DNA from 3 places in the Thermostichus sp. OS-CIW-31 genome. Region 3 is predicted to be linked to each of the others. Evidence: riboswitches for the same ligand, from Rfam matches in the RefSeq annotation. Region 3 holds a riboswitch; each other region holds the start of a gene.
What was found. Region 3 has a riboswitch for cobalamin ahead of metE (5-methyltetrahydropteroyltriglutamate--homocysteine S-methyltransferase). Riboswitches for the same ligand answer to the same signal wherever they lie in the genome.
Positions count from the first base shown of each region.

Region 1: another riboswitch for cobalamin. It lies ahead of ACVWY9_RS06500 (TonB-dependent receptor plug domain-containing protein); the one in region 3 lies ahead of metE (5-methyltetrahydropteroyltriglutamate--homocysteine S-methyltransferase).
Region 2: another riboswitch for cobalamin. It lies ahead of ACVWY9_RS13165 (sirohydrochlorin chelatase); the one in region 3 lies ahead of metE (5-methyltetrahydropteroyltriglutamate--homocysteine S-methyltransferase).

Region 1 is NZ_JBSSDA010000008.1:55,185-57,380, forward strand. It holds gene ACVWY9_RS06500 (TonB-dependent receptor plug domain-containing protein) at 1-1,089, opposite strand, end outside; cobalamin riboswitch at 1,132-1,284, opposite strand; gene ACVWY9_RS06505 (hypothetical protein) at 1,906-2,196, opposite strand, start outside.
Region 2 is NZ_JBSSDA010000029.1:15,996-18,191, reverse strand. It holds gene ACVWY9_RS13165 (sirohydrochlorin chelatase) at 1-707, opposite strand, end outside; cobalamin riboswitch at 738-873, opposite strand; gene ACVWY9_RS13160 (heavy metal translocating P-type ATPase) at 1,001-2,196, opposite strand, start outside.
Region 3 is NZ_JBSSDA010000011.1:26,815-29,010, reverse strand. It holds gene metE (5-methyltetrahydropteroyltriglutamate--homocysteine S-methyltransferase) at 1-853, opposite strand, end outside; cobalamin riboswitch at 1,310-1,514, opposite strand; gene ACVWY9_RS08045 (ABC transporter substrate-binding protein) at 1,763-2,196, shown strand, end outside.

The sequences.
Region 1 (2,196 bases), on a different contig from region 3:
GTTGCGAGCTGAAATGGATCGGTAGTCTGCTCCTAGAGTAAGCTCCAGGTTTTCAGCAGCCTTCCAGGTGTATTGCAGTTGGGATCCCCACCCCGTTCGCAGGATCTCATCCCGGGATCCCTGGCTTTGTGGGGCGCTGAAGCGATAGTTGAGGTCGTCAAAAAATACCCTGGCTTGCAGGGATCCCCTCTCTTGATCCCACAGCCAACTGAGATCTAACAGCAGGTCGTTGGTGTTTTGCCCTGCATCGGGGGAGGGAAACTCGGTGCTGCCGGGCACCTGAAACGCTTTATTGAGATAAAGGGCATTTCCTGTTAGGACCTGGCCTTCTGCCAGTTGCCAGGTGAGTTTGGCTTGTAGGTTGTGGTACTCCACTGCCGAGTTCTCCCGCCTGCCTGCTTTGCCCAAACGCCTAATTTCAAAAGGAAAGTCGTTGTTGCTCTGCAGACGGCGATAGCTGACCACCCAGCCCAGATCCTGCACCTGGCCGCGGTTCTGGATCCCTTGCTCATTGAGGCCGTAGCTGCCGATAGCCGCTTCCAGCACGGTCTCGGATCCCGGCTTTGGCTCCAGGGTTACGATGTTGATGACCCCGCCAACGGCATCGGAGCCGTATAAGGTGGAGCCCCCACCTGGAGAGATCTCAATACGCTCGACCACATCTGTAGTGATCTGAGACAGATCGAACCCGCCAAAAAAGCCCAGGTCGTTAATGGGGCGGCCATCCAACAGCACCAACACCTGGGCCGTTCGTCCTCCCCGCATAAACTGGGAGCTAAGGGCTCCCAACTGGGTTCCCGCCGTGCCGTCGCTGAGGATCCCGGGCAGGTAGCGCAGGGCCTCCTGAACGGTTCTTGCCCCTTGCTCTCGAATTTGCTGGCGGGTAATGACGTAAACCGGGCGGGAAGAATCCCGCAGCAAACCAGGACGGCGAAAAGGTGTGGTGACGGGTTGATTTAAAATCTCGGCGCTAACACCGGTTTCCAAAACCTCTTGAGCTGAGGGCGGGGAAGCTGCCGGCTGCGCCCACGCTGGGATCCCCAAAACAAGACCCCCCAGCGCCAGGCTGAGACCTAGAATGGGATTCATTTTCTTTCTTGAAGCTCCTGATTCCGTGCGACGCGGAAGAAATGCGAGCCAGAACCGCAGGCGGGCATCCTGACTGAGGGCATGGGTCTAGCCCAAGCCCATCACAGTTGCGGCACAGCGCCGGATTTGCACCGGACTTTCCCCTTTACATGCCCTGGCTGATCCCCAGGACAACCTGTCGGTACAGCTTTCTCTGCGATTGCTCCGAAAAAGCCGTGCTAGGCATCATACATCCCCTGCTCTGGAGTTCCTATCCTGCCAGGGGGGATGTCATCTCCAGGGGTGAACAGGATCCCAACGGCAATCCCAGGGCTTTGGATGGGCCACATCCCACCAACTTAGAAAACCTGGGCCAGACTTCTTCTTTGCTTTGTAAGCAGTTAAAGAGTAGCCCACTACTATTCCAGATCCTGAGGCCCAGGGATCCCTTAGCCTTTTAGAGAACAGAGCATGACTCTAGTCAATAATAAGCTCAACCATACTGAAAATAATGTATAATATGCTCAGTACGGATTACTACCAGTTGATCTTTCTGTTTACTTTCGAGTCTGCCAACATGGTAGCCAAAGCAAAGCAGAAAATTGGTAGTAAGACGACACGGAAACTGCGCTTTGGGTATTCTACTCAAAGCTTTGCGGGATACCGCCATTCTGGTTGGAAACAAACAGAATGCTATCGCTGCATAGTTGAACAGTGATGTTCAGCAGTGTTCAGCGTAAATGTATCAGATACGCTGAGACTTCACAAGACCCACAGCTTTTGGGAAAGCAAGATGGGGACGCTGGCCTAGCCGTCATGGGCGGGATCCGTATGAATTTAGTACCCAACCGGATAGAAAAGAGGGGCTTTTTCGATTTCTGGCAAAGCCGTTGCCTGGTGGGCTGGATCCGGCTCAACTTGGCTGGGAGAGGCAATCGGCACCTCGATCATCCGATCCGGTACCAGCGGCACCATTTCGGAGCGGTCGGCAATTTCCCGCAGAGAATTGGCAATGGATTCTTGAGTCAGCAGAAACTGTCGTTCGTTGCGCTGCATCTGCTGCCACACCTGGTAACGCTGGCTCCACCGGCTTTGGGTATGCACAGTCCAACTGTAAAGGCTCAACAC
Region 2 (2,196 bases), on a different contig from region 3:
CGTTGTTGTTCCACTGCCGCCTCGATTTTTTTCACCAACACCCCCGTAAACAGAAAGTAGGGCAGCACGATCACCCGACGCGGATGCCAGGACGAGGCCCGCTCCAACCCCACAGGCAGGCGGGGATGGGTAATGCCGATAAAGCAGGTCTCCACAGCGGCAAACCCGGATCCTTCCCAAAGCAGCCGAGCCAGTTTACAGGCTTCGGCATTGGCCTCAGGATCGCTGGAGCCGCGACCCACAAATAGGAGCACGGTTTCTGCCTCTGGGATCCGCCGCGGTTGGGCAGCTATCAGAGCAGCCAATCGGTCTCGCAGCAGTTGCAGGATCTCGATGCGGATCCCCAGCGGCCCACCGTAACGAATGCGCAACTGGGGATAGAGGGCCTGCAGGCGATCCAGTTCCATCGTCACATCGAACTTGTTGTGGCGGGCCCCAAACAACAGCAGCGGCAGGACCACAATCTCTTGCCACCCTTGGGCAATACACTGCTGGATCCCTTGGGCGATACTCGGCTCCGTCAGCTCCAGAAAACAAGGGATCACCGGTCGATGGGGAGTGAGGGATTGGTAGACTTGGGCCAACTCCAGAAAGGCTTGCCGCCCTTCAGGGTCGCGGGATCCGTGGCCGATGAGCAACAGGGGCAGGGGGACAACAGGAGACTGCCCAACCGCAAGCGGAGGGGAAACACTGAGGGTATTCAACACAAAAAACTCCGTTCCTTGTGAATCGCAAGGGGTACAGGACAACGGCAGGTGGGTGTTCTGGCTGAGGGAGGGATCCCATCACAGTTGCGTCACAGTGGCGGACTTGCACCGCGCTTTCCCCAGTCTGCCTGAGCTTTTTAAGTTAGCTTGCCTCTTGCCATTCACCAAGCTCCCGGGGGGGATGTTCTTGTCTGCCAGAAGATAGCCCCGAGACATGAGCGGTACGGCAGACTCATGCTCAAAGGGCAGCAAAACTGTTGCCGCGCTAATCCCCCTTGCCCCTGGGAGAGGGCCTAACGCCGGCCCGCTGGTTTGGGGGGCTGAAAGTGTCGCAGGCGCAGGGCATTGGCGACCACCGAAATGGAACTCAGGGCCATTGCCGCCCCGGCCAGCATGGGGTTGAGCAGCCAGCCTGTGAAGGGATAGAGCGCCCCAGCAGCAATCGGGATCCCGAGCGTGTTGTAGATAAAGGCGAAGAAGAGGTTTTGGCGGATGTTGTTGAGGGTAGCCCGGCTGAGTTGAATGGCTGTGGCGACTCCCCGCAGATCCCCCGACATGAGGGTTATATCGCTGGCGGCCATCGCCACATCCGTACCCGTACCGATGGCGATCCCCACATCGGCTTCTGCCAGAGCCGGAGCATCGTTAATGCCATCTCCCACCATCGCCACCCGGTGTCGAGGTTGTCTTAGGCTGCGTATGTAAGCTGCCTTCTGATCCGGACGGACTTGGGCAATTACCCGCTGAATGCCTGCTTGCCGAGCAACCGCTTGGGCCGTGGTGGGGTTATCCCCGGTTAGCAGGATCACCTCTAGGCCCATCTGTTGCAGGTGTTGCACTGCCTCAGGAGAGGTGGGTTTGAGCGGATCGGCAATGGCCAACAGCCCCGCCAGGCTCTGGGATTGGGCTACGCCGATCACCGTTTTGCCCTGGCTTTCCCAGGTCTGAACCCGCTCTGACCAAGAGGGATCACAAGGGATCCCCATCTCCTGTAGCCAGCTCAGCCGACCGATGCGAATCCACTGATCTTCCACCCAAGCCTCTGCCCCACTGCCTACCCTTGCCTGAAAGTGCCAGGCAGGAGGGATCACAATTTTTTCGGCTTCGGCTTTCTGCACCACCGCCTGGGCCAAAGGGTGTTCCGAGTGCCGCTCCACTGCCGCTGCCAGGCGCAACACCGTCAGGGGAGAGGAGCCATTAGCCCAAATATCGGTGACGGTAGGGCGACCTTCAGTCAGGGTGCCAGTTTTGTCCAAGACCACCGTGCGCAAGTGGTGGGCCAATTCCAGGCTGTCGGCACTTTTCACCAGGATCCCCAATTCTGCCCCTCGTCCCGTGGCCACCAGGATCGAGGTGGGGGTCGCCAACCCCAGCGCGCAAGGGCAGGCGATGATCAGCACCCCAATTGTGTTCACCAAGGCCAGTGTCGGGTTATCGGCCAGCACCCACCAGAGCACAAAAGTTAGAACTGCCACCCCAATCACCGCCG
Region 3 (2,196 bases):
CGTCCACTACGCCAGCACCTAGGATCTGGTCAGCCGGAAAGCCATAGGTTCTTACCAGATCCAGGGTGTGGCCACGGGTAAAGTCAAGGCTAATGCCGGCCACCGGCAGTTGCACCACCCAGGGGTAAGTCTCCCCCAGGTCATCGAAGTAGGTGACCAAGTGGACAGGGATCCCGGCGGTTGCCAACTGGCGGTAGCTCATTTCCACAGCTTCCCGCAGGCCACTTCCCTGGCTGGTAACCAAAATGGGATCGTGAATCTGGACTTCTGGGATCCCCAGCTGTTTTAACTCCTGGAGGAGATCCCGGTACAGAGGAAGGAGCTTTTCCAAGTCCGCCCGCAGATCCCCAGATCGCTGGCTAAGGCAGAGCAAAGTCACTGGACTGAGGACAACGGGGCTGGTGCGCTCCCCTAGGATCCCTTGGGCCCGCCGAACTCTTTCCAAAAAATCCCCAAAGTTAGGACTGGGATCGGCTTCCGGCTCAATTTCGGGTACCAAGTAGTGGTAGTTGGTGTCAAACCACTTGGTCATTTCCAAAGCCGGCAGGCCCTCCCGCCCCCGCGCCATGGCAAAGTAGCGGTCTAAACCCGACAGGCCTCGGAACCGAGAGGGGATCAGCCCCAGCCAGGTGGCCCAGTCCAGTACATGGTCGTAGAGAGTCTGATCCCCTACCGCAATGTGATCAATCCCAGCTTGTAGCTGAGTCTGCCAGGCTTGAGTCTCCAAATCCCAAAAGGTAGCCAGCAGAGCCTCTGACCCTAGGGCACCACTCCAAAAGCCTTCCAAAGCTTTTTTGAGCTCGCGGCGCTTGCCCATGCGGGCATACCCCAATGTCATGGTTTGTGCAGTCATGTTGTGTGCCATCCCAAATACTGAGTTTTCTAATTTTCCTGCGTTCAATTCGCCCTCAACTGGGATCCCGCCCGCCAAGGAAGAAACCGGCTGTTCCTCTCTTGCCTCTGGAACCCCAACAAAACACTGCCTTTTGCGCAAAAAAGATACTCAACGCAGCCAGCGATCGCAGTGGCTACTTGCCAGCCACCAATTGAAGTCAGGAAGCCTGACATCTCACTCTTTCCTTCGCGTAGGCGGGCTGTAGATCTTGATAGATCTTGGTGCAACAGCACCCAAAATTTACTCTCTCCCGGCCAACTGGCTCAGAGTCTTGCTTGGGTTCTTGGACTTATTTCTACTGCTGAGGAGTACCGAAAGCTTGTGGGAGCAACGCCGGGAAAATGCTCAGGATAACGAAAGCAGAAACGAGCTAAAGCCAAGACAGTTACCATCTGTACCTCGCAGATGTTGTGAAGTTTAGAAAAACCATCGGCGGGCATTCTGACTGACACGGTTTTGGGGGACAAGATCTGGATCGGCAGCGAATGACTCTAGAGATTTGCTGCAGAACTTCTCCTAAACCGGATCACAGCTGCGGGACAGCGGCAGATTCTCACTGCTCTTTCCCCGTTTCCTCTGGCGGCTGATCCCCGTCAGAACCGATAGCTGAGCTACATCGTATCACGGAGTTCAGAGACGGGAGTAGAGTGCTTCAATCATCACCAAGCCAGCAGCCTTTGGAGCTACCAGACCTCACCTTTCACCCAGCGGTCTTGCAGGAAGTCATCGGAATCCTCTAAGCATCCTCCCCCCCTGCATTGCTCTCAAGATAAGGCAGTGATAGCTTAGCTGCCATAAGTCTTGTCCAGGAGGCAAGGGGGTTTGCTCCTTTTTGCTTTGCTGAAAAAGCGACAGATCGGGGTTTCTATGGCATCAAGCTTAAAAGTAACTGTGTGGTCTGTGGGCCTCTTCTTGCTGAGCCAGATGTGGGCTGGATGCGCTCAGAATGCTGCTGAGCGGACAGCTTTCGATCCAAAGCTAGCAGGATCCAGCGATCAAATCGTGCTGGCCATTGGAGGGGAAAGGGAAGAAGGATTTGATCCCACCCTGGGCTGGGGACGTTACGGTTCGCCTTTGTTCCAAAGCACTCTGCTGCGGCGGGACGAGAACCTTGAGATTGTAAACGACCTGGCGACTGGCTACACTGTCAGCCAAGATGGCCTAACCTGGACGGTAACCCTACGAAAGGATGCAGTCTTCTCCGATGGAAAACCTGTCACAGCAGCGGACGTGGCTTACACCTTTAACCAAGCAGCTCGGAGTGGTGGTCTGGTCGACCTAACCGCCCTAAAGGAAGCAGT